2 linked regions of the Thalassoroseus pseudoceratinae genome follow. The protein of the gene in region 1 interacts with the protein of each later gene in a pairwise test. Links are inferred from orthologs where the notes say so. Each region holds a gene or a part of one and is shown on either strand. Other genes may lie near its edges. The genes, in order: recA and dprA.

The links.
Region 2: the proteins of recA (region 1) and dprA interact in binary tests that used the Bacillus subtilis proteins (3 or more experiments, as listed by UniProt). The link is inferred for Thalassoroseus pseudoceratinae from one-to-one orthologs.

What each region holds. Positions count from the first base shown.
Region 1 is NZ_JAALXT010000004.1:455,896-471,428, forward strand. The notes cover bases 3,545-6,464. They hold recA (recombinase RecA), read left to right. Parts: upstream 3,545-4,427; coding sequence 4,428-5,501; downstream 5,502-6,464. Other genes in these bases: G6R38_RS16200 (DUF971 domain-containing protein), read left to right, coding at 3,545-3,654; cyaB (class IV adenylate cyclase), read left to right, coding at 3,661-4,221; G6R38_RS16215 (S1C family serine protease), read left to right, coding at 5,587-6,464. In the rest of the region: G6R38_RS16185 (O-antigen ligase family protein), read left to right, coding at 1-221; G6R38_RS16190 (DUF1573 domain-containing protein), read left to right, coding at 319-1,530; G6R38_RS16195 (multiheme c-type cytochrome), read left to right, coding at 1,676-3,307; more of G6R38_RS16200, read left to right, coding at 3,295-3,544; more of G6R38_RS16215, read left to right, coding at 6,465-7,203; alaS (alanine--tRNA ligase), read left to right, coding at 7,349-9,988; G6R38_RS16225 (serine hydrolase domain-containing protein), read right to left, coding at 9,998-11,068; G6R38_RS16230 (MerR family transcriptional regulator), read right to left, coding at 11,075-12,286; G6R38_RS16235 (SIR2 family protein), read left to right, coding at 12,697-14,088; G6R38_RS16240 (serine hydroxymethyltransferase), read left to right, coding at 14,341-15,533. UniProt on the Bacillus subtilis protein: Multifunctional protein involved in homologous recombination, DNA repair and competence.
Region 2 is NZ_JAALXT010000004.1:640,059-654,441, reverse strand. What follows is about bases 11,437-14,383. They hold dprA (DNA-processing protein DprA), read right to left. Parts: upstream 13,492-14,383; coding sequence 12,382-13,491; downstream 11,437-12,381. Other genes in these bases: aroB (3-dehydroquinate synthase), read right to left, coding at 13,519-14,383; G6R38_RS16870 (hypothetical protein), read left to right, coding at 11,832-12,287; G6R38_RS16875 (PPC domain-containing protein), read left to right, coding at 11,437-11,719. In the rest of the region: G6R38_RS16905 (linear amide C-N hydrolase), read left to right, coding at 1-363; G6R38_RS16900 (sialidase family protein), read left to right, coding at 473-2,071; G6R38_RS16895 (dihydrofolate reductase family protein), read left to right, coding at 2,105-2,623; G6R38_RS16890 (arylsulfatase), read left to right, coding at 3,098-5,428; G6R38_RS16885 (DUF1553 domain-containing protein), read right to left, coding at 5,525-7,996; G6R38_RS16880 (DUF1501 domain-containing protein), read left to right, coding at 8,254-9,573; more of G6R38_RS16875, read left to right, coding at 9,641-11,436. UniProt on the Bacillus subtilis protein: Protein that helps load RecA onto ssDNA during transformation. Binds cooperatively to circular ssDNA, is able to bridge different segments of DNA. Favors the loading of RecA onto SsbA- or SsbB-coated ssDNA and formation of RecA-DNA filaments.

The sequences.
Region 1 (15,533 bases):
AGCGGTACCCGTCGCTGCCAGCTCTCCAGGCGGAATATGCGATTGCGTTGAAAGCGGCTGGCGAGACGACCGCTGCTTCTGAAGCCGCTCAGACTGCTGCTTCGCTCGATGATCTTTACCAAGCCGGCGGGCATATTGACAAAGTTCTTTCGACAGCGGTGCGGGACGAGATGGAATCGCTGATTGATTCAACTCCCACCTCAAGTTCCAAATCTCAGTGAAAGTTCCGCATAACGGGCTGTTGATCCAGCTTCCGGACCGTTTAGAATGAGGAAGTTCGCACCGTCTTTTACTTCATTTTGTTCTTAGAGCCTGAAGATGAACTTTCCCACAATCTTGGCGGTTATTTTAGTTGGAATCTCTGCGGTGGCGGGGATTGTTGCATTCACAGGTGGTCCGGTCGCGACGGAGGAAGTGCCGGTCGAGGAAGTCTCAACGGATGATCCGTACGACAACCATGGATTGAAAATTGCCAAAGAACCGCCGTATCCGAAAGCGGCGCTCCAAGAGGACGCTCATCACGAGTTTGGCGTCATGAACGTCGGAAGCACGGGAAGTCACACGTTCATCATCAAGAACGAAGGTGAAGCACCGTTGCAGCTGAAAAAAGGGGACACGACCTGCAAATGTACGCTCAGTGAACTTGCAGAAAACGAGATCCCCCCCGGCGAAACTGCTGAAATCAAACTCGAATGGACCCCCAAAGAGCCGACGTCGCAATTCCGTCAGCAGGCGGACATCCACACGAATGATCCGGAAAACAAAACGATCGCTCTTAATGTGATCGGAGCCGTCGACGATTTCCTGCACGTGGTGCCAGAGAGTTCTTGGGAATTGCCCATTCTTGGGGACGATCAGCCGCGTTCCATGGAGGGGTTGGTGTACTCGACGGTTTTGGACGATTTCAACATTCAGTCCATCGAAACACCCTCGGACTACCTGACTGCGGAATGGCGTATACTCGAAGAAGACGAACTTGCCCAATACAACGCCAAATCCGGATACGAAATCACAGTGACGGCTCAACCGACGATGGAAGTCGGAAAGCACTCGGACCTGGTCACCATCACAACGGATGTCGAGGAACGCGAGCGGCTTTCGATGACGGTTTACACAAAACGCCCAGGACCTGTTCAAGCGGCGAGTTATATTCCGCCCGGCAAATCGGGAGCACACTTGAAGTGGCGACCTGAACTACCGGCTCTGAACCTCGGGCAGTTTCGCTCGGAAGATGGACAAGTTGGCTGGTACTCGCTTGTGGTTCGCGGAGTGAAAGACGACGAAGAACTCGTCGTCGAGGACATCGAAAAGGTCATCCCGAATTTCAATCCCGATGATCTGGAAGTCGAAATCAAGCGGGACGAGACGGCGAACCTGCCGAACGCACAGCGATATCTCGTGACATTCCGTGTCAAACCGGGAGCCAAGAAAGGTTCTCACTTGATGAAGGAATCCGCGAAAGTCACCTTGAAGACAAACATCAAAGGGCTGGAAAGTTACAAGTTCTACATTCAGTTCATTGTGATCTAACACGCAGGTCGGCCAGACGACGTTTCTTGAGTAATGTCGCTTGGCCGTCGAATCGTTGGCGGATATGATCCGTCTGCCTGCTCCCTAGGCGATCCGGGAGGGATCGCCGATTTGCCCTGATGCGTTTGAAAAGGACGAAACGCGGATGTCGCTTCGCCACGCAAGGTTTCATACCCCTCGGTTGATCCGTCTATCTGTTCTGCTTTTGTTCGGCGGAATGGCTGGAGTCTTTATCGGATGCGAAAAAGATTCCCCCAAAGACGTGCCACCGCCCACCAATTTCCCATCCAGCACAGATTCCGGGGTTCGCACATTGCCGCCCCCGCGATTCAAGAAATGGGACAAACCCACGGTGGCCGTCGTGCTGTCGGGAGAGCAACACGGTTATATCGAACCGTGCGGTTGCTCCGAGTTGCTCTCGGGCGGGCTTTCGCGTCGGGCCGATCTCGTCAAGCAATTGCAAGAACAATTCAAAAATGTTGTGGGTGTCGATTTGGGCGGAACGCTCGAACGTGATCGCTACCAGAGCCAGTTGAAGTTCAACCTCACGCTGAATGTACTCGAAGATCTGGGCTATCAGGCGATCGGCATGGGCCCGGAGGAACTTCGACTTGGCGTGGACACGTTGATCGGGCAGCACCAAAATCGGTTGACTGAACAGGCCACTCAGGAACCGAGTTTCGTGTGTGCCAATGCCACGATCTACGATACACCGGACCTCAGTCCCAGACGCAATGACATCATCACCGTTGGCGACGCGAAAATCGGTATCACGGCGGTGATCAGCGAAAGCTACCGCAGGAAACTCTCCGCGGCGGACATCAACGACGAAACACGGTTGAAGATCACTCCGCCAGCGGATGCATTGGCTGACGTGGTGCCAAAGTTCGAGGAAGCCGGCACCGATTTCAACATTCTCCTGGCACAAACGCCGCTCAAGGAAGCCGAGGCGTTGGCCAAGCAATATCCGCAATTCGCGGTGGTCCTGAGTGCGGAAGGCGGTGACGAACCCCCTAGCGAACTACACAAGGTGGGCGACACGCTGATTGTGCAAATTGGCCGCAAGGGAAAATACGCCGGTGTGCTCGCCTACTATGCCGACAAGGCCGAAGAACCGTTTCAGTTCGAGTTGATCGACCTCGACAAGAAACGGTTCGAAAATAGTCCACTCGTCGAGAAACATCTTCGCGTCTACCAACGGGATATCGAATCGAATTTGCAGCAGGTGTTCGCATCGTTACCGAAAAGTTTTCATCCGTCCGGTCAAACTTTCGTAGGTGCGGAGACGTGTGGGAAATGCCATACGAAGGCGTTCGCAAAGTGGAGTAGCACCAAACACGCCCACGCTTATGAAAGCATCGTCAAAGGACGGGAAGGGCAGTTTACCGAGCCGATCGCCCGCAACCTCGACACGGAATGCATCGGCTGTCACGTCACCGGTTGGGACCCTGAAAACGACTTACCCTTCGACAGCGGATTCCTCCCCGAACAATTGGCGACAGCCAAAGGTGAGCCGCAGAGGTACGAACACCTCAAAGGTCAACAATGCGAGAACTGTCACGGACCGGGCAGCACGCACGTTGAACTTGAAATGGCTTGGAAGACCGATCGCACGAACACCGATGAAAGCCGCCTCAAGGCCAGTCGGCGACAGATGACACTCACGAAAAAGGTCGCCGAAGATCGGTTGTGCATCAAATGCCACGATCACGAAAACAGTCCCAAATTCGAATTTGCGAAGTATTGGGAAGAAGTCAAACACCCTTGGCGAGATTAAGATTCATGGTGGCGAAGGCGTCTCCGAAACACATTCGCGCGATCCAAGACGAAGGTCTGCTCGAAATCGAGTGGACCGACGATCGCATCCGGCGGTATCCCTACAAGTTCTTGCGGGAAGAATGTCGGTGTGCTCAATGTGTCGACGAGAATACCGGGCGGAGAATCCTCGATCCTGATTCGGTCCCGCACACGATTCGACCGGAACACGTCAGTTTCACCGGCAACTATGCTCTCAAGTTCACCTGGAACGATGGTCATAATACGGGCCTTTACACCTGGGATCACTTCGAAGAGATGGATGCCTCGCCACGCGTTCTGAACATGCCACTCATGTCGCCGGAATAATTGCCGATGCCTTACGAAGTCGAACTCAAATTTCCGCTTACAAACGTTGAAGATGTGCAACGTCGGTTAGCGGATTTGGGGGCGAGACCCGACAAGACCTGCGAACAAGTTGACACGTATTTCGCCCATCCACAACGCGATTTTGCGACCACTGACGAAGCGTTGCGGGTGCGACGGCAAGGAAATGATGTTTGCATCACCTACAAAGGCCGTCGCGATCCGGGACCGGTGAAAAGCCGACGGGAAATTGAATTACCGGTTGGGGCAGGGGATGAACATTCCGCGAGTGAATTGGCCGATCTCCTCACGCTTCTTGGCTTCCAAGCCGTTCATGACGTAGTGAAGCATCGGGAGTTCTACCAACTCCACTGGCAGGATCGGCAACTCGAAATCTGCCTCGATCAAGTCCAAGACCTGGGCGATTTTCTCGAAATCGAAACCCTAGCGGACGAAGCCGATCGCGACGCCGCAGCCGCGGTTGTATTGTCACTTGCCAAGCATCTGGAACTTGGCGAGCCGGAGTCGGCTTCGTACCTTCATTTACTTTTGACTCGGCAGCCTCAATAATGTGGCGTGCGAGTTTGTTCGCCGCTTGGAAATCAATTCCACCAAATTTCGGAAAAACACTTCTTTTTTGAGGATCTACCCCTACTATTCCTGCGTATAACAACCGTGCGTTTGTACAATACATCCACCCACCGCAGGAGATGGTGATGGTCGCCACAGTTTCAAAACGATCCTCGACTCAAAAAAACGAAGCAAAAGACAATTCCATGGCTAAGAAATCCGCCAGCCGATCCCGCTCCAATTCGACAAAGAATACCGGCAACGGAGATTCGGATGGCATGCTCAACAACGCCCTCGGTCAGATCGAGAAAGCTTTCGGCAAAGGCTCGATCATGAAATTGACCGATCAAGGTGCCGCCGTTGACGGCATCTCGACCGGTTCCTTGTCACTCGATTTGGCTTTGGGTGGCTACGGACTTCCGCGCGGACGGATCATCGAACTCTTCGGGCCGGAATCCAGCGGTAAAACGACGCTCGCTCTCCATGTGATTGCGAATGCCCAGAAAAATGGCGGTGTCGCCGCATTTGTGGACGCCGAGCACGCGTTGGACCCATCTTGGGCGAAGCGACTAGGTGTGAATCTCGAAGAACTCCTCGTCAGCCAACCAAGTTATGGTGAGGAAGGGCTGCAAATTGCGGAAATGTTGATCAAATCGAATGCAGTCGATGTGATCGTCGTAGACTCCGTGGCCGCTCTCACACCGAAGTCCGAACTCGACGGGGAAATCGGTGATTCCCACGTCGGCTTGCAAGCTCGAATGATGAGCCAAGCGATGCGGAAGCTCACAGGGGCGATTTCGAAGAGTAAGTCGCTTGTGATCTTTATTAACCAGATCCGCGAAAAAATCGGCGTGATGTTCGGGTCTCCCGAGACAACACCCGGTGGACGCGCGTTGAAGTTCTATAGCTCCTGCCGGATCGATGTCCGACGGATCAGTACCCTCAAAGACGGCGACAACACCACCGGCATTCGCATGAAAGCCAAAATCGTCAAGAACAAAGTCGCTCCACCGTTCCGGGTCGCGGAGTTTGATATGCTCAGCGAAGGCGGAATCAGTTTCAGCGGCGACCTGCTGGATCTCGCGACGGATGATCGAATCGTCGAGAAGAGCGGAAGTTGGTTCAGTTACGGTGAAACCCGGATTGGCCAAGGGCGTGAGAAAGCTCGCCTTTTCCTTGAGGAGAACCCGGAGATCATGGCGGAAGTTCGACAGCGAGTGTTGGAGAATCGCGGCTTTGCCGACACCTCGTCTGCCGCCGCGAGCGGGGAAGAGGAGTAAACCGCAGGTCCATTCCAACAAGCCGCTTCGCGTTGTCGTTGGAAACGGAAGTGTTCGTGATTATTCACACGGAAAGCAGCGTTCGATGAGTGCGTTTTGGGATGAGATGAAACCAAGGTCGCAACCGAACGCAGCGGGAATGTTTTGCACACTGTTGGTGTTCTGGGGAGCGTGTTTCGGTTTCCAAACCGGACACGCCGCCGAACCAAATGCGTTTGCAATTGCGTTTCAGGAATCGCTTGTCAAATTGATCGCTGATGTGGAACCGGCGGTGGTCAGCATCGCTCGGGTCAATCCGGCGACACGCTACATTCCGCGGGAAAATTTCAATCAGTTCGGCCCGCCCAATCGAAATCAAGAGGCGAGAACCGACCCATTACACCCGGAGTTCGTACCAAACGAATTCGGAGCCGGGGTGCTTTTCACACCGCAAGGTGAGAACGCACTCGCCCCACGTCTCATTCTGACGGCGTATCATGTCGTTAAAGGAAGCCGGGTTTATGAGCAGAACCGTCCCGGCGCGAGTGAATTGGTGGTTCGCTTCGCGGACCGATCCGTCTGTCATGCCGCCATTGTTGCAGCGGACCCGCGTAGTGACTTGGCAGTTCTTCGGCTATACACCCCCGCCGACCGCTTGAACCTGTCCGATCGTTTAAAGAAGTACACCGGCGACATTCGCAAATTGCCAAGTTTGCCGATTGGACAAGGGGAATCGGTCAAAAAAGGCTCGTTTGTTCTGGTCTTTGGCAATCCCTACGCGATCGCACGTGATGGATCGGCCAGCGTGGGGCAGGGGATGGTGAGCAATCTGACCCGACGCCCCGCACCACCCGACGCCGAAGCCGACGTGGAAACCATCCATCACCTCGGCACGCTGATGCAAATCGACGCGCGACTCAATCTTGGCAGTAGCGGGGGAGCGGTGGTCAATCTTCGAGGCGAACTTGTCGGGATCACAACGGCACAAGCAGCGCTCGAGGGTTATGATCAGTCCGTCGGCTACGCGATTCCACTCGATGAGGGAATGCGACGCGTGGTGGATGAGTTGGCCTACGGTTATGAGGTCGAGTACGGTCTACTCGGGATCGAACCCAAAACGACGACGCTCTCGCAAGTACTCCCCGCCTCGATCCGCCAAGCTTCGGCGGCGGAGATCACAAGTGTTATGCGAAATTCCCCCGCAATGCAGGCGGGATTGCAGCGCGGGGATGTCATTCTCTCAGTGCAAGATCAGCCAGTGTTTTCGCAGGTCGATCTTCGACGTGAGGTGGGTATGCTCGGTCCGGATGCCAATGCTCGATTGAAAGTCGTGCGAGGAAGTGGACGCCAGGTGCTCACTGTCTCGGTCGCGTTGGCGAAGTGGCCATTGCTTTCTGATGAGCAAGTGGTGGCGACACGCTTGCGGTATGGTGCCCCGTACCAGCTTGGAATCGAGTACGCGAACGTACTGGTGGACTACCCTACCGGACGCCAGGAGTTTTTCGACCGCAATCAATACAACAATGCGGTCGTCATCACGCAGGTCGAACCAATTCATGAACGATTCGACACCCTACACGTCGGTGATCTTGTCACACACGTAAATCGGCGTCCGGTCCGGAATCCGCAACAATTCGCTGCTGCGCTCGCCGCTGCCACCGGTCCGGAGCTAACGCTCACGGTCCTCGGAAAGCCGTCGCCGGTGGTGATTGATCGCGAATAAAAGCCATACCTTCCCCGGCTTCTGAACCCTCACGCTTGACATCGTGTCGACATTCTCAGATTCTCCGAAAGCTGCAGGCTGATTGTTATGGGCATCTCCGGATGCTGGCCTGCGCCGAAAACTCTCGTGCCCGAGAAAGTCGACGATGAAAACAGACGAAATCCGCGAAAAATATCTCTCGTTCTTTGAAAAGCAAGGCTGCGTTCGGCGGCCCAGTGATGTGTTGGTGCCCCGCGAGGACCCAACCGTGCTGTTCACGCCCGCCGGGATGAATCAGTTCAAAGAACAGTTCATGGGCATCAACATTGATTACACCCGAGCAACCACCTGCCAAAAATGTCTGCGAACGGGCGATATCAGCAACGTCGGTGTGACGGCGTATCACCACACCTTCTTCGAGATGCTGGGCAATTTCTCGTTTGGTGATTATTTCAAGAAAGAAGCGATCCACTGGGCGTGGGAATTCCTGACCGGCAAGCAGTGGATGAACATCAATCCGCAGCAGCTCACAGTGAGTGTTTATCAAGGCAAACACGGATTCGATGAAGAAGCGTACCGTATCTGGCACGAGGAAATTGGTCTGCCGGACAATCGGATCGCGAAGCTCGAAGAAGACGAAAACTATTGGCCGGCCAGCGCTCCGAGTGAAGGTCCCGATGGGGTTTGTGGACCGTGTAGCGAGATCTTCTATCATCCCGATGGGGACTCGAAGGAAGTCGAGATTTGGAATCTCGTTTTCACACAGTTCAACCGTGTCGGTGATCCGCCGGACAACCTTCGCCCACTTCCCAAGAAGAACATCGACACCGGCATGGGGCTGGAACGGATGGCTTCGGTCATGCAAGGTGTGCGGAGCAACTTCGAGATCGACACCCTCAAGCAACTGTGTCTCGCCGCTGGCGACGTTGTTGGCAAGAAATACAGTTTCGACGATCCGGCCGGTCGTCCGCTGCGACGCATCGCTGACCACGTGCGAGCGGTGACATTCGCCATCCACGAAGGTGTGATGCCCGACAAGGAAAAAGAGAACTACGTCGTTCGGCAACTCCTGCGGCGGGCGGTGCTTGAGGGCTATTTGCTTGGGAAGACCGAACCGTTCCTGCACCAACTCGTTCCAACAGTTGCCGAGGTCATGACGTCGGCCTATCCGGAACTCAAAGAGACGGTGGCCAGCGCTCAGGGGACAATCAAAGAGGAAGAGTCGCAGTTCCTGGAAACTATTGATCGCGGACTTCACCATTTCGAATCCGCTGTGAAATCAGCCGGCAAATCAAAGAGCAACCAAATTTCCGGCGACGACGCTTTCACCCTCCACACGCAGGAAGGATTCCTGATTGAATTGGTGGAGGCGATGGCCAACAAGAAAAACTTGAGCGTCGACCGCAAACGTTTTGACGATTTGATGCTCGAGTTCAAGGATACCAGTCGAGGCGGAGAGTCCGGCTTCGATTCCGTCATGGCCGAAGGTCCGCTGGATGCCATCCGCAAAACAAGCGGACCGACCGAATTTCTCGGCTACGACAGCACAACCGCAGACGGGAAAATCGTCGGTATCATTGCCAACAAGCAATTGGTGGAGTCGCTTGAAGAAGTCGGCCATGTCTTGCCGGTGGCTGTCATTCTCGACCGCACACCGTTCTACGGGGAAGCAGGCGGGCAAGTCGGTGACAGTGGCGTGTTGCAGGCCGACGGGCTGGAATTTGAAGTCCTCACGACCCAGAAACAGAAGGAGCTCACACTTCACATCGGTCATTTGAAGCAGGGTGTTCTCAAGCTGGATCAAGCCGTGACCGCCGAAGTCGTATCCGACCGACGGGAAGGGATTCGTCGTGCTCACACCGCGACTCACCTGTTGCACTACGCCTTGCATCAGACAGTCGGGAAAGACGCTACGCAACGCGGCTCTAAAGTCGACAGCGATGAACTTCGCTTCGACTTCGCTCATGGCAAGTCATTGACGGATGACGAAATCCGCCAGATTGAAGACATCATCAACGAGAGAGTCAGCACCGGGGCCAGTGTCGAGACAGCCGTCATGCCAATCGAGGAGGCCAAGAAACTGGGAGCCATGGCGTTGTTCGGTGAGAAGTATCCCGATCGCGTGCGAGTCGTGAGCATTGGTGAATTCAGTCGCGAATTCTGCGGCGGCACGCATCTAAGCAACTCGGGACAAGTCGGCCTGTGCAAGATCACCAGTGAAGAACCCGTCGCCAAAGGTGTGCGGCGGATCAAAGCCCTTACGGGGCCAAAGGCACTCGGACAGATTCGCGAAACGGAAAACCTGGTCAAAGAGCTTGTGACCCTGCTGAAGACTCCTGGACCGGCCGAATTGCCGCGACGGATCGAACAGTTGCAGGAAGAACTTCGCCAAACACGCAAGGAAGTTCAGAAGGTTGCCAGCCAGAACGTTTCCGGACTCGTTGATGAACTGATCCAGAATGCTGAGACGGTTGGTGACGTGAAGATCGTCACGCATGTCGCGGAGAACATCACTCGCGAAGCGTTGCGAGATTTCGTCGACCAACTCCGACAAAAAGGCGGACCGATCGCGATTTTGTTGGGAGCCGAACTCGACGGTAAAGCCGCGTTGATCGCCGGTGTGAGCAAAGACCTGATCAAACAAGGCGTGAAAGCGGGAGATGCAGTCAAAGTCGCTGCGAAAGAAGTCGGTGGTGGTGGCGGAGGTCGACCAGATATGGCCGAAGCCGGCGGAAAAAATCCGGCGGCGTTGCCAGCTGCCATCAAAGCGGCTGCAGACTTCTACCGCGAAAAACTCGGCGGTTGAGCGGGAGCCCTATTCGATCGCGTCTTTCCCATCGAAAACGCGATCGACCGCTTTCTTTAACACGTTCAAATCATCGTGGATTCGGTCATCACGTCGCGCGTTGAGTAAAACGGCAATGTTGAATCCATCGCTGCGTTGTCGCGCCATGGCCGTCGTCCCCGGTAAGCTGCCGAAGAATGTGTAGCGATAACTCGGGCCCGGCTCACGCGGTTCCCCGCTGATCCAATACGCATCGAGAAATCGACACAACGCCGGTGCCGACGCGATCATTCCGCCGTGCGCATCCATCACGTCGAGCAGAAAAGCACTATCGCGGATTGGATATTCCACTTCGTTTTGCGGCCGTTTGCCGGAATCACTTGTGCCCAACCGAACCTCGTCGATGGTCTTCGGTTCGAAAACCAATTTTTGCATGACTTTGATGAACGGCTTGTCATAGGTTTTTTCCAAAACCCGGCCGAGCACGCAGTAGCCGAAGTTCGAATAGACGGACTTTTCACCGGGCGTGAACTGCAACGGCTGCTGCCACATGTATTCCACGACATCACTGGCGGTGATGTTCGCATCCGGTTGGGCCGTTTGCAGGATTCGCACGCCTTGGAACATGGGATCGAATCCAATATCACGATCCCAACCGCCTTCGTGTTTCAGCAAATGCCCGATGGTGATGTTCTTCAATCGTGGGTCTGCGGGTTCACCGTGGGCTTTTGACATCTCCAACAACTCAAACGCCTTGGTGTCGAGCGAAAGTTTCCCGGTGCGGATCGCCGTCTTGATTGCCGCCGCGGTCATGGGTTTGCTGACACTCGCAATGCGAAACAAAGCCTTCGGAGAAACCGGGGTTTGCTTGTTCTGATCGTGAAACCCGAAGCCGGCGGAGTACAGCAGCTTCCCGTTTCGCGAAACCGCCACCGTTGCCGCCTTGGCATCGACGAGACTCATAAAGTCGATGATCGCAGATTCCAACGCGGCTTGAGTTTCGCGATCAATCATCGTTGCGGCCTCATTCGCGACTTGGCTGTTTGGCTGTGCGGAAGGAAGAGAAACCAACAACAGAGCGATCAAAACGGCGTGCGTCATGATGGATCATTCTTCGTGTTCGATTTGTTGCAGACGATCTTTAGCTTCCTGAGCCCACGGGCCACGCGGGTCGCAATCCAAATAGGCTTGCCAATGGTGCCGTGACTCGTCTTCGCGACGCAATCCGTCGAGTAAGGCAGCTTTGTGACGGTGGGCGTCGGGGTATTCGGAGTGGATATCCAAAGCCGCGTCGAATGCCATCAATGCGGATTCCGTTTCCCCAGTTTCCTCAAGAACGCACCCGAGTTGCGTCCACGCTTCGATGAACTGGGAATCATGTTCTAACGCCGCGTAGTACCGTTCACGAGCAGCGGCGGTTTGGCCAGCTCGGTACAACGTTTCCGCCAAATGAAAATGAACGACCGGATCGGTGGCCTGTTCCATCAAACACAAACGAAACGCGTTGATCGCCGATGGCAAATCGCCGGAATCGCTGTAGTCGCATCCTTCTTGAAACCAACGCTCGGCGGTCCACGTCTCTTGTTCCGAAGTTTGATCGCCAGCCTGTTCGCCGATCGCAATCGGACCGGGCAATGTCGCGGGAGAGTCGTCCTGCTCGACTTGCGTGAAATCGAAGTATCGTTGACGGCTAACAGGCTCGATCAAACCGGCGTCGTCTCGATAGAGCAGGGTGGTTCGGTTCTGCATCAGCACTTCGAGTTGTGCCAATGGTCGATCGACGTGTGGCAACAGTTCCCGAATCTGCTCCAAGCTCGCTTTGAGTCGCGTGCTGGAGACCCCCGCCTCAAGCAATTCACTCAACCGCCGAGCGGCAGACACTTCGGAGAAATCGAAGTACGCCAACCGGAAGACCTTCTTGACTGGACGAATCAACCCAACGCGTTCCCACCGGCGAACCATCGAGACGGAAACGTTCAGCAACTGACTCAGCGTTTCGCTGGTACACAGTCGCCGTGTCTGCCGGGACGGATCGGTCAACCCGATGAGTCGAAGCCAATCCGACTCGGCGACCAACCGTGATTCCGCTCCACGTTGCTGCCATTCCAGGAAACGAACGAGTCGCTGCGTTGGTTGCCCATCGGTGTCGAGCGGGCACCCCTCATCGCCGACAACCAGCATCGTCGTTTGCTTCGCGACATGCTCCGTAGCGGAACCTCCGTTTTGCTCGACGAGTTCGCACGCCTCTCGATGCGTCATCGAGGCCAACGTACCGGTAAACGCGACCAGCTCTCCTTGTAACGGCGGAGAACTTGTCATCGTAACATTGGAAGCCGGAGGCGATGGGGGATCGCTTGAATCTGGGGGATGTGTCGCAGCCATAACGTCTATAATCGACCAAACTCCCCGAGGTTGTCAATTGGCGTCGAGCAATGTTTGGAGAGTAGAGAGCAGGACATGAACAAAGCGATGAAAACGGGCTCGGCTCCTCGCCGCCCGCAAGAGCCACCGATTCCTGAACACGCTGCTAGAGTTGGAATTGCGCCGAGTCCCTCGCAGCTGTGCCCGGTCGCGAAATTCTTCCCCCCATTGGCTCGTTCTGCCATGTCAGCCACGCTTGCGGCTGCCTTTGCCGGGATATATCCTTTCATTCATGAACAAATACATCAGGGTTCTGTATAAACATAAGTTACGCCTACAAGACGTACATAACCTAGATTGACTCATAGATGACAGCGTACGCGGATTACCAAGAACATTGCATCACGATGATTAGAGGTATCATCAGCGATCGTGGCTGCCAACCGATCCTCTTCGCTGGCTCGGGACTCTCAAAGCGTTTTTTTGATGCTCCGAGCTGGGATGAGTTACTCGACCATCTTTGCAATTCATGCCCGTCGATTAAGTACGACTACGGATACTACAAACAAAAGCACAACGATCTTCCTACGATCGGGTCGGAGATCGCTGAGCATTATCGGGAATGGGCTTGGTCAAAATCAGGCAAGAAAAGATTTCCCTCAGAACTATTCAGTTCCGAGCAGCCCACTGACATTTACCTAAAACACTGCGTTGCCGAACACTTCCGTAAAATTACACCTACGCCATCCCGAATAAAGACTGCGGCTGCCAAAAGAGAGTTAGAGGCACTTCGAGAAATACAGCCTCATGCAGTGATTTCGACGAATTACGATGAATTCTTGGAACGTGTGTTCCCAGACTTCGAGCCGATTGTTGGCCAACAAATCCTCCGAGCAAATTACGTTAGCGTCGGAGAGGTTTTCAAGATCCATGGTTGCGCAACAGATCCAACATCACTGGTTCTTACATCCGAGGACTACAGCGAGTGGACACGCAAGAAGAAGTACCTAAGTGCCAAACTTCTCACTTACTTCGCGGAGCATCCACTGGTCTTTCTTGGTTATAGCGGATCCGATGACAATATTAGAGCAATCCTTTCCGACATTGACGAGATCCTCGCTGAACCAGATGGCTTAGTTTCAAATCTGATTTTCGTAACATTCCGACGTAATGCGAAGTCGGCTGAAAGTCTGCCAGTCGAAAAGCTGATTGAACTTCGGGATGGCCGGTCGATTCGCGTACGGAATATCGACGCATCCGACTATGAGTGGATATTTCGTGCTCTTGGTACTGGAGCACCGATCGAGAAAGTCGATCCAAAAATTTTGCGTGCATTACTCGCAAGGAATTATGACCTCGTGCGACATGACATTCCGAGAAAGACCGTGCAAATCGATTTTTCGACGCTTGAGCATGCCGTAAACACTGACGGGCAATTTGCACACTTGCTTGGGATCTCGACCTTAGATAATCCGAGCGTCTTCAATGCCGTCTATCCATATACGCTGACAAGTGTCGCAAAAGAGCTCGGGTTCTCGTACTGGTCGCATGCAAACAAACTTCTAAAGCAGATCGAAGACGAGCACGGCGTCGATATCAAGAGCTTTGATAACAAGTATCACATTACCGTAAAGGTCGGCGCTTCAGACACGTCGGTCGCACAAAAGTATTCGCAAGCCTGCGTCGACCTGTTGGCAGCTGTGCGTGACGGTTTACCATATTCAGTTGACCATACAGAACTCAGCGGCCCAGAGCAGTAGATTGTCGTAACAATGCGTTGCACGCCGAGTCGCCGAACGATCCGTTTTGGCAATGAACAATCCTTCGCGGCGACTGGATGATCGCCGCCGTTGGCTGGCTGTTGCTGAACCTCACAGGTTTCCGGTTAGGACGACACTTGCCCCCAGTCGCGTGACAACTCTCTCGGAAGAGACGTATTGAGCAGTGGCAAATTCGCTCGCTGAGAACTATAACCGAGCGGAACAATGTCGATTTGAACCAGAGGTGAACTTATGTCATTGCGAGATGCCGATCCGTCTGTTTGGGATATGATTCAGCGTGAGGAAACCCGACAAGTTGAGGGATTGGAACTCATCGCGTCGGAAAACTACACCAGTGCCGCGATTCAGGAAGCGGCCGGCACGGTGCTGACGAACAAATACGCGGAAGGTTATCCCGGTCGACGATATTACGGCGGATGCGAATTCGTCGATGAAGTCGAAACGTTGGCTCGCGACCGTGTGCGGGAACTGTTCGGAGCCGAACACGCCAACGTCCAACCTCACGCCGGTTCCCAAGCGAACATGGCAGCTTACATGTCCGTGTTGAAGCCGGGCGATACCATTCTCGCAATGGATTTGGCCCAAGGCGGACACCTGACTCACGGCATGCACCTGAACTTTTCGGGTCAGTTGTACAACGTGGTCCACTACGGCGTGCGTGAGGACGATCACCGGATTGACTTCGATCAAGTGGCCAGTCTTGCGAAAGAGCACAAGCCAAACATGATCGTCGCGGGCGCGAGTGCGTATCCGCGAGAAATCGATCACAGCAAGTTCGCCGACATCGCCCGTGAAACGGGGGCAAAGTTGATGGTGGACATGGCTCACTACTCCGGTTTGGTGGCGGGGAAAGTCCACAACAACCCGGTGCCGGTCGCCGACTTCGTCACCACGACCACGCACAAAACGCTTCGTGGTCCGCGTTCCGGCATGGTCCTTTGCAAGGAAGAATACGCCAAAGACGTTGACCGCACGGTCTTCCCCGGTCTGCAAGGTGGACCGTTGATGCACATCATCGCCGCGAAAGCCGTCTGCTTCGGTGAGGCGTTGCAACCATCGTTCCAAGAATACGCGAAGCAAGTCGTGTCCAACGCGAAAACGCTGGCGGAGACACTGGCGGCCGGTGGACTTCGCTTGATGAGCGGTGGAACCGACAACCACCTGATTCTGACCGACGTGACATCAATCGATCTCACCGGAAAAATCGCCGAGAAAGCACTCGATCAAGCGGGCATCACGGTCAACAAGAACATGATCCCTTACGATCAACGCAAACCGCTCGACCCCAGTGGGATCCGCATCGGAACGGCGGCGCTCACCACCCGTGGCATGAAGGAAGATGAAATGCAGCAGGTGGGGCAGTGGATTCTCCGCGTGATGAAATCCGCTGACAACGACGCTGAGATTGAGAAAGTTCGAGGCGA
Region 2 (14,383 bases), 180 kb from region 1 along the record:
GGAAACGTGAATCCAATTGATCGGTTTGTGCGGGCGAACTATTTCCTGCAAACGCTTCGAGAGCCCCAGGACGAACGGGCCGCGATCGCGACTGTGTTTTCCATCGCTCGGAATGCTTCAGTTCCTTTCAACGCGCCTTACAAGAGAGTCGGAACGATCTATGATACCGAGTATCGTACGGTCACCAATCTGAATGGCCGGCGGTACTTCTTTGAGTTGACCACGAGTCCGAACGTCATTTGGGTCGATCTCGCGAAGGTAGATCTGTCAGCAGGCTCAGATGTGCAAGTTCTTGATCCCGATAACATCGAACTATCAGGAAGTGTCAGCCAGAGATTTGAAAAAGCCGCACAACCGTTCTAGTGAGCGGACTAGGATAGTGCAGCGGTCCCTATATTTCACACTGAATGGCAGCTAGCAGGGAACTGCTAGTGTGAGGACGAGTGAGTTCAACTGTGATGGAGAGAGTTTGGTGAAATTGAAACCGATTGCAGTTATCGCTGTTGCCTTTGGGGCGTTTGCGACATTGGGGGTTGCGGAGGAGGATTACACAAGTCCGACGCGTCCTGCGAATACCGTGTCGAACAGCAAACCGTCCGTATGGCTGGCTGCGAATGACTTGTCGATTGCAACAGGCAAGCCATCGCTTGTGCCAATGTCGAAGGGGTCGGTCCATATTCCGATTTGGTCGATGTCCGGGGGAACCGTTGGGCAGTCTGTCGCCGGTCTTGTCGGAGAACTTCCTGATGACTGTGCCGCCGTGAAGGTTGAAATCGTTGTCACCACAACCGATGCCTCGACCAGCAGTCGATTCGAGGACGTTTACCGCGTTCACCTGTCGCAGATGGTCGAGAATGCGTCGTTCACGTCTCAGTACTATCGAGGCCGGCCGGTGCGGACGAAACTTCCAGATGCTCCGTTTCAGACTCGGACGATCCTATTAGACCCCTATTACGAGGTTGTTCCGAATGCACCTCTTGCGATCCGTATTCAGCGGGAGCCTGGCGATCCAGCGGATACTTTTATTCGTCCGACCGGCTTAGCATTGGTTAAAGTCACTCCGGTCGCCAAGGTTAAAAAGTCTCATGTGGTGCAAGATGTGAATGGCTATAATTCTTGGCCAATGATGCAGGCTATTGGTAAGAAACTCGTCTGTACTTACAGTCGCGGTGCGAAGCACACCATTAGTGAAGACGCCCGCGCAACTTATGCCCGAACTTCCACTGATGGTGGGAAAACTTGGACGCCAGAAACGGTCGTCGCCGATACGCCGAATTACGGTGAAGTTCCAGTCGGAAAAGGGCTCGACTCCGATGGGGCGATGTTGCTTTGGGTGCGACGAGTGGGGCCGGATTGGCAGCACGACTTGTATCGGACCACTGACGGTGTGACATTCACTCTCGTAGCGACGCCGAAATTTGAAGTCCAGCCCATTCAAATTACCGATGTCTTTGCTGTTCCCGAGGTCGGTCTGATGTGTCTCTGGTTCGGTGGAAGCTATAGCGGTAAACGGCCGAACGCGTGGGGAACGTTGACAAGTCGCGACAACGGAACGACTTGGACGCAGAATACGGTCGAGTCGGATTTGGCCAGATCGCAATGGCCAACCGAGCCGTCTGCAGCCTATCTCGGCGATGGCCGAATCATTGCAGTTGCTCGGACTGAGTTAGGCGATATTTCGACGGTGCGATCTCAATTTCAATTGGAATCCACAGACTATGGAGTCACATGGACACGTTCGCAAACCAACATCACAGATGTCGCCGCCTCGACACCGAGTCTCGTCTACGATACAGAAACCGGACTCTTGAGCAACTATTACTATCATCGCGGCGAAGGTGTTCTTCGTCGTCGTGTTGTCGATCCCCAAAAGATTCTCGGTCATCCGCTCGATTGGCCAGATGCCGAAGCGGTGGCGGTTGGTAGTCGAGTGAAGTTCGATGCTGGCAACGTCAACGCAACCAAAATTGGTGACACTCACTACCTCTCGTTTTACTCTGGCAAAGAACCTAACACGGCCGTCCTCGTTTCAGAGATCCCCGCGCCAACACCTGCCGCGTCTGATCGGTGATGCCAAGTGGTGCAGATTTTGAGGAGCGGTCTGATGCAGATTACCTATCATGTCGCGGCGAGTGAGGATTTGTTGATTGCACGTCCCGATGGCGATGTCACTTGGCTCGAACAGGCAGACATCAATCTGGAGGAAACCGGCATAACGGAGTTCATGGCCGAAATTGACGGGATCGCAATGGGCCGCAAGACCTACGACTTCGTCTTTGATTTTGGTGCTTGGCCTTACGGAGCCGCTCCCGCGTGGGTTTGTACGAGCAAACCTCTGGACCGACTTCCCAACGCCAATCTGCATGCCACCAGTTCAGTGACAGAACTCATCAATGCTGCGACGAGTTATGGTGTGAAGCATATGTGGTTGCTCGGCGGTGGTCAGTTGGCGTCTGCGTTCCTGGATCGAGGACTAATCACCACAATTTGCGTAACACAACTTCCAGTCAAACTGGGAAACGGCATCCCGCTGTTCTCCGATCACATGCTCCTTGAAATTCCGCATCAATCAAAGACTGTCGAATCAAAAAACGGCTTCAAGACGATCACAGTCCGCTTTTAGGTACTAACGACAGCATTGATGCATATCAGCTGGGTTAGACCCGGTGTCGTTTGAGTATGGTGATTTTCGCTGCATATTCATTGGATATTAACTGTTCCTGCACACGTTACACATTCCAAACTCGCTCTCGCCCGGTGACTTGCAGAGGTTTAATGCCTCATACTGCGACGCAAGCTAGTTGTACAACCTAGCGTTTATGATATCGGTTCTCTAGCAGTAAGGAGAATTGTAAATTTCGGGGGCGGACCCGAGGTTAAAGATGACATTGTAGGTGCATCTCGGTATGCTATGCCGGTGTTGGTCGGGCCATGCCAGCTGGAGATGGCATATCTTTAAATGTTCAATCTTCGGCTGTTCGGATTTTTAGTCGGATATGCTTGATTGCACTGTGTTTGCGGTCAGCTAGTTCAATGCATTTTACTTTTGCTGGAGCCCGAGATGATAAGGAAGCTTAGTGCGCTGATATTCTGCAGTATGACGCTGCTATTGACCGAACTGAATCATGCGCAAGAATTGCTGCCGTTCCCGCCAACACCTTCGGCATCTGTTGCTGGTCCTACGATGCAGGAATCGGTGTACAAGAAACGTGTGGAACCACGCCGACTTCCAGCGGATGCACCAAATATCTTGATCATTTTAATCGATGATGTTGGACCAGGAACCCCCGATACCTACGGAGGTGAAATCCATACCCCGAATCTCTCGCGAGTTGCAAACGCGGGGATTTCCTACAATCGTTTTCATTCGACGGCAATGTGTTCTCCGACGCGGGCATCATTACTGACTGGCCGCAATCATACGCGAGTCGGCAACGGGCAGATCGCTGAACTAGCCAACGATTGGGATGGATTCAGCGGCACGATTCCTAAGTCGAGCGGCACATTGGCCGAGGTGCTTAAAGATTATGGATATAACACCGCGGCTTGGGGGAAGTGGCATAATACGCCAGCGGCACAAACAACATCGAAAGGCCCGTTTGATTATTGGCCAACAGGCTACGGCTTTGAGTACTTTTATGGATTCTTAGCGGGTGAGGCCTCGCAGTATGAACCGCATCTAGTTCGAAACACCACTAGCGTTGAGACTCCTGAAAAGCTTGACGACGGCAGCGAGTATCATTTGACGGGAGATATCGCCGACGATGCAATTCTGTGGCTCCGTGAACAACAGGCTTTTTCTCCGGATAAACCTTTCTTTATGTATTGGGCTACCGGAGCATCCCATGGTCCTCACCAGGTTCCGCAAGAGTGGGCTGATAAGTACAAAGGCAAGTTCGACGATGGCTGGGACAAGTATCGCGACCGGGTGTTTGCACGGGCCAAGAAACTTGGCTGGATTCCAGAGAACACCCAACTAACTTCACGTCCCGATTCGCTAGCCGCTTGGGACTCAATCCCCGAAGATCAAAAGCCGTTCCAACGCCGTCTGATGGAAGTGTTCGCTGGGTTTTCAGAACATGCCGACCATCATGCGGGGCGAATCATTGACGAGCTCGAACGGCTAGAGAAGCTTGACAATACGCTGGTCTTCTATATTTGGGGGGACAACGGCTCCAGTGCCGAAGGCCAACACGGTACGATCAGTGAATTGCTAGCTCAAAACGGCATTGCAACGAAAGTCGAAGACCATATTCGGGCTCTCAATCAGTTGGGTGGTCTCGACGTGCTAGGCACGGCAAAAACTGACAACATGTATCACGCTGGATGGGCATGGGCGGGGAGTACTCCTTACAAGAGTACAAAACTAGTCGCTGCGCACTTCGGCGGAACGCGTCAGCCGATGGCAGTGAGCTGGCCCAAAAAACTACGAGCTGACAAAACGCCACGACCTCAGTTTCATCACGTCGTCGATATCGCACCGACGATTTACGAAATCCTAGATATCACCCCGCCTCGTGAGATCAACGGTGTACCTCAGGATCCGATTGACGGAATCAGCTTGCGATACACTTTCAGCGACCCCGAAGCGGAAGGTCAGCGGAAAACGCAGTTTTTCGACATTATGGGGAGCCGAGCAATTTACCACGATGGTTGGATCGCTAGCACGTTTGGCCCCCGTACGCCTTGGACGCCCGGCTCGCCGGACCTGTCGGTGTGGGACCCACGTGACGACACTTGGGAACTCTACAACTTAGAAGAGGACTGGAGTCAAGCCAACGACTTGGCAGCGAAGATGCCTGAGAAGGTTCGGGATATGAAAGAATTGTTCTTGATCGAATCGACAAAGAACAAAAACTTGCCAATTGGTGGAGGTCTCTGGGTGCCGGTGCTGCATCCCGAAGACAAACCCGCTCCTCCATATACCAAATGGACTTTTAGTGGTGCCATCACCCGAATGCCGGAATTCGCCGCTCCAGCGCTCGGGGCCCGACCGAATACTGTGACTATCGAAGCCATCGTGCCTGAGAAAGCGAACGGTGTGCTCTACGCTTTGGGTGGTTTCTCTGGTGGGCTGACATGCTACCTAGATGACGGCTACCTCTGCTATGAGTACAACTTATTCGAGATCGAACGCACGAAGTTCCGATCAAAGGAACGAGTGCCCGCCGGGGAAGTTCAGTTTGAAGTCGTCAGCAAGTTCAGGCTCGTCAAGCCAAACCTTGTCGGCGAGATTACATTGAAAGTGAACGGTGAAAAAGTCGCTGGCGGTCAGGTGCCTCGCTCAGCTCCGCTAACGTTCACAGCGAATGACTGCCTCGACTTAGGTAGCGACCTCGGCTCCCCCGTCTCTGAATTCTATTATGACCAAAAACCCTTCAAGTTCACAGGCACACTGAAGACAACGAAGGTTTCCTACGATGACTAAAGGCCCGAGCAAGTGGGCTGGGTTTACGAAGCATAGCCCAGCCCACTTGCGTGTGGGATGGTATCGAAAGGGCGTGCCCTAGCAAACTGACCTAGATCAATGTGTGAACAGGAATTGTTTTGAGTTGAGCAATGCCCATAGGATGTCTTCGTAGCACTCTTTGGGGGTCGGCGATTCGTCGAGGTAGTTCTTCGCGGCGGTGATTTCCGCTGCGGTGGGTTGGCGGCAGAGCGTGGCGAGATATAACTCCGTCACGATTTCTTCCGGCGGTTTTTCGGACTTGAGAAGTTCGGCGATGCGGCCGTCTTTCGCGGCGATTTTGTCGGCTAGGATGTCGCCGTTGAGAGTGTGCAATGCCTGAGCCAAGTTCTCGTCGGGCATGCGTTCGCACTCGCAGACTGTCGCTCGGCGGGGTTTGGCGAATGTGGTGAGGAAGTAGTTCGGGTATTCGGCATCGGGGAGTTCGATCGCGCGTGTGCCGGGGGGCAAGCTTTTGAACTTGGTGCTACTGCCGGTGGCGATATCGATCGCGTCCAAGAGGGGTTCGGCGGGAAGTCGACGGACTTGGTAGTGACTGTAGAACCGTTCGTCTGCGGCATTTTGAGGTGTTGGTTCGCTGCTCAGTTGGTACAGCCGACTCGTCATGATTGTCCGCATCAGTTGCTTGATATCGAAACCGTCATCCACGAACTTCTTCGCCAATGCATCGAGTATTTCGGGATTGGTGGGGGGATTGGTTTCTCGTAAATCATCGACGGGATCGACCAGACCACGACCAAGCAGATACGACACATACCGATTGACAACCGCCTTGCTAAAATAGTCGTTCTCTGGCGAAGTCATCCACTCAGCCAACGGAATTCGCAGATCCAAATCGTGCGTGACTGGTTCGCCTTGCAGTGGGGTTGGTTCCATGACCTGACCGGTGCGGGGATGTCGGACGCTGCCAGAAGACTTGACCAGAACGATGGATTCGCGACCGAATAGCCCGAAATCCTCGCTGTTCTTTGTGCCCACGCGGGAGAAGAACGCCGCGAATCCGTAGTAGTCGGCTTGGCTGAAACTTTCGAACGGGTGGTGATGACATTTCGCACATTGCAACCGCACGCCAAGGAACAATTGAGCCGTCGATTCGGCCAAATCGGTGGAAGTCCGATTGATACGGAAGTAGTTCGCCGGTCCATTGGAATAGATCGACCCCTTCGCTGTGACCAACTCTTTTACAAATTCGTTGAACGGTTTGTTTGTGCGGAAGCCGGCCTTCAACCAGTTGTGCAACGCCCACATGCCTTGTTCGCCGACGGTCCGGCTGCTGTTGCGGATCAGGTCGGACCATTTCAATGTCCAATAGGCGGCATACTGGTCGTTGTGGATATCGAGAGTCGGGTCGCCGGTGAGCCCCAGCAACCGATCGACCAATTGCGTGCGTTTGTCGGGATCAGTCGATTCCAAGAACGCTTTGGTTTCTTCGAGCGTGGGAACCGAGCCGATGGCATCCAGGTATGCCCGCCGCAGAAATGTTGCGTCATCGCAGAGCGGGGAGGGTTGCAAACCGAGTTCTTCAAATTTGGCGGCCGCGAGTTCGTCGATGAAGTTTTGATTCTGCCAATCTTTCAGCTCGAACGACTCCGTGTATGGCACCACAAACATTGACAGAGCGGCTCGGCGTTCGAATCGCACCATGATGGGGCCTTGTCCACGTCCGGCGGCTGTGACGATTCCGTCATCGGAAACGCTGGCCACGGCATCGTCGAGTGTGTCGAACTTGGACCAATGTGTGACGTCTCGTGTCGTGCCGTCGCTGTAAGTGGCCACCACGCGAAGTTGCTGTTGATCACCAATCGAAGCCACTCGGCGATCCGGCAAGACCCGAATTTCCGTCACTTTGGCGGCGTCTTTGATCGGAGCGGCCGCGCCACCACGCAACCATTCCGCCAGGATTTGGTAATCGATGGAGTTCTTCTTCAGTCGTTGCCCACCGCCGTGAGGGACATGCATTGTTGGCTTGAGCAGAAACAAACTTCGTTCGGGGTCGAGCAGATTCGTGCGACGACTTTGACGATCCCGCACGATGCTGTTCCAGTCCATTTGCGGATTGAATCCAAACACTGAGAGCACAAATCCGCCTTTGCCGTATTGGCTCGCGTGGCAAGCTCCCATGTTGCAGCCGGCTTTGCTGAGGACCGGTCGAACGTCGTGGTCAAACGCCACGGTCGCCAACTCCGCAACGTTGTTGACGGTGACGGGGATCGAAACGGTTTCGTTGTCGGCTGTGATTGTTATGGTCGCTGTCCCATTGCTATGGGCGAGCAGACGACCGGTGTCGTCGACGGTCACGATGGTATCGTCCGACGATGCATAACTCACTTGATGCGTTCGATCGGATGCCCGCATCGCCGAGCCTTCCGAGCGTACGAGCAGTTGTGTCCGCGCGAAATTTCCATCAAGCGTGACTTCCGCCGGGTTCACGATCAAACCCGCATGTGCTTTTGTCGTTCCGAGAAGCGAAACCGCTGCGATTAGCAAGCAGGCGAGGCTGCGAATCGAATCGGTGATGTTGCTGGCCATGTCACGAACCTCCTAGGCGGGGTGTCCGGTCGGGACGGTTGAGGGAGGAAATCGGCAAGTGATTCAAAGTCTCATTATGTCAGGCGTGACCGTCCGATTCCATAGATAAACGATTTTTGATATCGAAGATTTTTCGTATCACGAAGTGTTGATTTGTCTTCGGTGCTTTCAGTAAACTAGAGCAATGATGATGGATAATTCCGTTATCCACCTGCCTTCCTGCCATCCACATTCTCGACCTACCTGGAGCATCTCCGATGCTAAACTTTCTCACCCGTACGATGTCGGATTGTGAACGTCAAAGCCGTCGAAGTTTCTTGCAAGTCGGTTCGTTGGCGGGGTTGGGGTTGTCGTTGCCGTCGTGGATGGCGGCTCGAGCGATGGCGTCGGAATCGACCAAGCCGACCACGAACTGTATTCTCGTGTGGACACGTGGGGGAACCAGCCACCACGACACATTCGATCCGAAACCTGAAGCTCCGGTGAGTGTGAAGGGAGAGTTCAGTGCGATTTCGACGGCCGTTCCCGGCGTGCAATTCACAGAGATCGTGCCGAACATGGCGAAGGAACTGCACCGCTTCGCGTTGCTGCGGAGTTGGAACCCGCAGAACGGCAGCCACGGAATGGCCGATCAATTTGTGATGTCCGGCCGGAAGTTCAATGCGGCTGTGGCGTATCCGACGTATGGATCGGTCGTGAGTCACCAGCATGGTTTTCAGTCGGCGTTGCCTCCGTTTGTGCAACTGGGGGAGCAAGTCGACAACCGCTTTGGTGGCGGGACTCCCGGGATTCTCGGTTTGGAACACAGCCCGTTTACGATGAATGCCGACCCGAACGCCAAAGCGTTCACCGTGCGAGATATCACGCCGCCCAATGGTATGTCGATGGACCGTGTCGAACGCCGCAAGCGAATGCTGGCCCAAGTTGACGATCTCCAACGACAAACGGATGTGCAACCGTCCGCATTCGCCGCTCTCGACGAACATTACAAAGCCGCGTTAAATATGATTACGGCTCCAGAAACCAAACGAGCCTTTGACATTCAAAGTGAAACCGATTCACTTCGCGATGCCTACGGTCGGCATCGGTTTGGTCAAAGTTGTCTTTTGGCTCGCCGATTGATCGAATCCGGCGTGCGGTTTGTGACGGTGACCGATGGCGGTTGGGATACCCACCAAAACAACTTCAAATCCCTGAAAACCAATCGCATTCCTCCCGTCGATCAAGCCCTGCCACAATTGTTGGCCGACTTGGAAGAACGCGGGTTGTTGGATACGACATTAGTGCTGTGGCTGACCGATTTCGGTCGCACGCCGAAGATCAATTCGGCCAGCGGTCGCGATCACTGGGCGAGTTCGGGGTTTGCCATCATGGCGGGGGCCGGTATCCCCGGTGGTTCGGTGCTTGGTGCGACGGACGACGAAGGCGGTCGCCCGATCCGCAATGAATACACCACCGCCGACATCGCCGCCACGATTTACCACAAACTCGGCATTCCTACCGATCTGATTGTGCAAAGTCCCGACGGGCGTCCCGTGCGGCTCATCGAAGGCGAACCAATCCGCGAATGGACTTGATCGGCACCCAACGCGATTGCGATTGACGATTTCCTCAATTGACCGAAGCCTGACGACCATGAATCGAATGCGTTACCTCCTATCACTGTTGATGGTTTTCGTGGGGAGTGTTGGCCCGGTTCTTGCGCAGACCTCGTATCCGATGTTGATGAGCATCGAACCGGTGGCGGTGCAGGCGGGTGAGGTTTCGGAAGTTGCGGTCAACTCGCGTTACAGCATGCACGGCAGCACGACCGTTTTCGTCAGCGGGGAAGGGGTGACGGCGGAAGTCATTACCGATATGACCTTCCCGCCAGACAAAGACCCGCCGAAGCTTCAGAAGATCAATCTGCGAATAACTGCATCCGAAGATGCCCAACTGGGCGTTCGGGATTTACGGTTGCTCACGCCACGGGGCACCAGCACACTCGGGCAGTTGGTCGTGGTTCGCGATCCCGTCGTCTACGAAATCGCCAAGAACAACACAGCTGCGGAGGCTCAAGAAGTCACGTTGCCCGCGACAATTTGTGGGCGAATCGAGCGAGCCGAGGATGTCGATTTCTTCCGTTTTACCGGCAAAGCGGGGGCAAGGTTGGTCTTCCATGTGCGGTGTATGCGGTTGCAGGATCGAATCCACGATCTGCAAAAACATGCGGATCCGTTGATTGCCCTTCGCAACGCAAGTGGCACAACGATCGCCGTCGTCGATAACCACTTCGCCGCTGATCCGCTAATGTCTGTCGAGTTGCCGCAGGATGGGGAATACCTCCTGGAAGTTCGCGATGTCCGTTACCAAGGCAATACGTATTGGCAGTATGCGATTGAAGTCCACGACCGCCCATTCGTGCAAACGTTGTTTCCGTTGGGGGTGGCGGCCGGGCAAACGGGAACTGTTCAACCGGCAGGTGTCAATCTTCCAGGCGATCAAACTGCCACCGTCGCCGCACCCGCCGCCGTGGGCACACAGGTGATGGAGTTACCGCTTCAATTCGGTGACCAACCGACCAATCCGGTGCCAGTCGTGATCAGCGATTTGCCGCTGATCACCGAGTCGACCGACGAGAACAACACGCCGGAATCCGCCATGCCCGTGTCGATTCCTGGTGGAATCAACGGACGAATCAGCACCGATGCGGACATCGACTGCTACCGATTCACCGCCAAGAAGGGCGAACGATTCAGCTTTGAAGTTTTGGCGAGAGAGTTCCAGTCGGAACTCGATTCCAACTTGCGAATCCTGAATGCCGATGGCAAGCGGTTGACGGAGAACGACGACCTCCGCCGGTTCCGCCGAACGTATGCCGACTCAGGCGTTGAAAACTGGGCGGCTCCCGCGGACGGCGACTACATCATTGAAATTCGCGATTTGCATCTGCGAGGCGGGGACACGTTCCCGTACTTTATTAAGGTCACGCGAGCCGAGCCGACATTCGACTTGTATTTGGATACCGATAAGACTCAAGTTTTCCCAGGCAGTTGCGGCGTCGTGTTTGTAAATGTCGTTCGGAAGAACGGTTTTCAAGACGCAATTGATTTAGCCGTCGACGACATGCCAACGGGCATGATCGCTCACTGCGGCCGAATTCTTCCGGGGCGGGATTCCGGATGTATCGTGTTCCAGGCCCATGAAACTGCGGAACCGGAAATGGCGAATGTCCGGATCACAGGCTCGGCGATTGTGGGCGACGACGAGGAAAAAATCACGCGTGTGGCAGCTCCGTATCAGGAGACGTATCAACCGGGCGGTGGACGCGGTCAATGGCCGGTGAATTGGCATACCGTGGCTGTTGGCGTGGCGGCCGATGTACCACGTGTCACGCTTTCGACTTACGATATCTCGCTCAAGCCCGGTGAGTCGAAACGAATCGAAGTCACGCTCGAACGAGCCGAAGGGTTCGATAAGAACGTCCAACTCGATTTGCAATTTCGGCATCTTAGTCGGACTTACGCCGATCCATTGCCGAAGGGGGTGAGTATCGACACCAAGAACAGTCAGACGCTGCTCACCGCCGGCGCGACCAAAGGGCATATCACCCTCACGTGTGCGGCTGACAGTTCACCAGTCGAGAAACAGCAAGCGGTCGTAATGGCTAACGTCTCTCTCAATTTCGTGATGAAAGCCACCTATGCTAGCGAGCCGTTGTTCGTGACAGTTTCGGCTGAATAGCAGTTCTTGATGTGAGGCTGCCATCAAAACAGTGTCTTCCGCTCGTGGCTTGATGTGAATATCGTGGACTGATGAACCACCGATTCAATCTCGACTTCTATCGGTCACGATCATGAACGAATCTCAATCCCGAGTGTTCGGCGCTTTTCTAGGCGTTTTGCTTGCTGTGGGATTGGGTTACACGATTGCCCACGACCAAGCCGATGCCGTGGCGAAACGCAATCCTAACAAAATGGTTAGCCAGTCGTTCTACTTGGCTTCCTTAAGCGGCACGCTGATTGCGAGTGTGGTGATCTGTGGGATAGCGGGGGCGACTGGCAAACTCGCTCCCGCAATTACTGTGGCAGGTCTAGGAGTGCTGATCACACTGACTCCATTTGTCTTGCTTGTTCTGACAAGCACCTACCTGAAGTTTAGGGGAATCGACTTGTCGAACGGCGACCAAGTTCGGTTTCTGTTCGCAGAACTCTGGACATTGACTGGACCGTTGGCAGCGACGCTTCCGGTTGCGGTTGTTGCTTCTCTCATTTCCGGCTTGGTGAAGCGACGAACCAACTCGATCCACTAGACCATGTCTAGTTTTAATTTAGCGGGTGGCGCAATATGTTCTGTGGGAAAAACCCATCCTAAAACGCTACACATACGGTAAACACGCCCTAAAACTACGTCGGCACGCGAACCATACGACTGCCGGGGAGTCGGCGGATGAAGCGTTTCATCTCCAATACCGTCAGCGTGGCCAAAACGCGAGAGGGTTCGATGTCGGCGGAACGCAGGATAATGTCGATCGGTTGCGGGTCGGTACTCACGAGGTTGAGGACCATTCTTTCTTGATCGGAAAGGGAAAGTTCTCGCGGGCTGAGCACGGTTTCGTTGTTCTCACGGGGAGCCGGTTCAGGGAGTGGACCGAGGGCTTCCAGTACATCATCGGCATGCCGGACGAGTGTGGCACCTTCGCGGATCAAATCGTGACAACCTTCGCTGGCCAAACTGTGCACCGGACCGGGTAACGCCATCACGGCTCGTCCTTGTTCCATGGCATGTCTTGCTGTGTGTAACGCGCCGCTGTTGCGAGACGCTTCGATAATCAAAACGCCTTGAGATAGCCCGCTGATAATCCGATTGCGTTGCGGGAACAGTCCCGGAGTAGGAGCTTGATCGAAGGGCATTTCCGTGACGACGGAACCGCTTCGCGAAATGCGTTCTGCGAGGTCGGCATGTTCCGGCGGATAAATCGTGCCATGCCCCGTCGCGGTGACGGCGATCGTGCGTCCGCCCACTGACAACGCTCCTTCATGGGCGGCTCCATCGATCCCGCGAGCCAATCCACTGACGACGGTCATTCCCGCTCGCGCAAGCATCTGACCAAACCGCTCGGCCTGCGTGCGACCATAATGGGTGCATTTCCGGGAACCGACGATTCCCACCGCCAATCGATCTGCTGGCGTCAGTTCACCCCGACAGTAGAGCAGGGTCGGCGGGTCTGGAATTTCTTCCAATAGCGGCGGGTACTCCGGTTGGTTTCGGAGGACGAGTTGCAACCCCCGTTCCCGGCAGCGATCCAGTTCCCGTTGGGCAGTGACCGGGTCTTGCTCATTTTCGATTGCGGCGGCTAGTTTTGTGCCGATTCCCGGCACTTTCCGCAATTCCTGACGCGACGCAGCCAACGCATTTGCGGGAGTCTCGAAGCGATGCAACAACGCCTGTCGCATTCGCGGACCAATACCGGGAATCAAGTTGAGTTGGATCGCGTTGAGAATGTCGGAGTCCATCTTGGTCCGCTCCGGCGAGAATTCGGTTCAAACCGGGAGCACCGCTCGCACGTCATCTGGGTTCACATCCGTGACCACACGGACTTCGCCAATCCGAGTTGGCAAGACAAATCGCAATTTCCCGCTAACGTTCTTTTTGTCCAACTTCATTCGGTCGAGTACATCGTCGGCGGTGAATTCGACTGACTCTGGCAGTTCCGTTGGAAGCGACAAGGCATTCAACAGTTTCTGCTGCCGTTCGGTGACGGTGGAGTCGACCATGCCCAAACGCTCGGCGAGTTGGCTGGCGTGGATCATGCCAATCGACACCGCTTCGCCATGCAACAATGCACCGTATTGGGTAAGGGCTTCGTAGGCGTGAGCGAACGTGTGGCCGTAGTTCAAGATGGCCCGTCGACCGGTGGTTTCAAACTCGTCTTCCTCGACGACATCAGCCTTGTGGCGGCAACTTCGTCGGATGACTTCCCGGAGGACATCCATATCACGATTGTTCAGTCCATCGACGGATTTCTCCAAGTAAGCAAACATCTCGTCGTCTAAGATGACTCCATATTTGACGACTTCCGCCAAGCCTGCACGGTATTCGCGGTCGGGCAGGGTGTTGAGGGTGGCCGTGTCGATCACCACTCCCAACGGCTGATGAAATTGCCCGATGAGATTCTTGCCCTTTTTGTGGTTGATGCCGACCTTGCCACCAATCGAACTGTCTACCTGGGCGAGTAACGTTGTTGGAACTTGGATGACGGGCACGCCGCGTGTGTAAGTGGACGCCACAAACCCGGCTGCATCACCCACCACACCGCCACCAACCGCCAAAATGACGACTTGGCGACCGGCTTTCATTTCGACAAGTTCATCGTAAATCTCGGAAACGGTTTCTAAGCATTTTGAC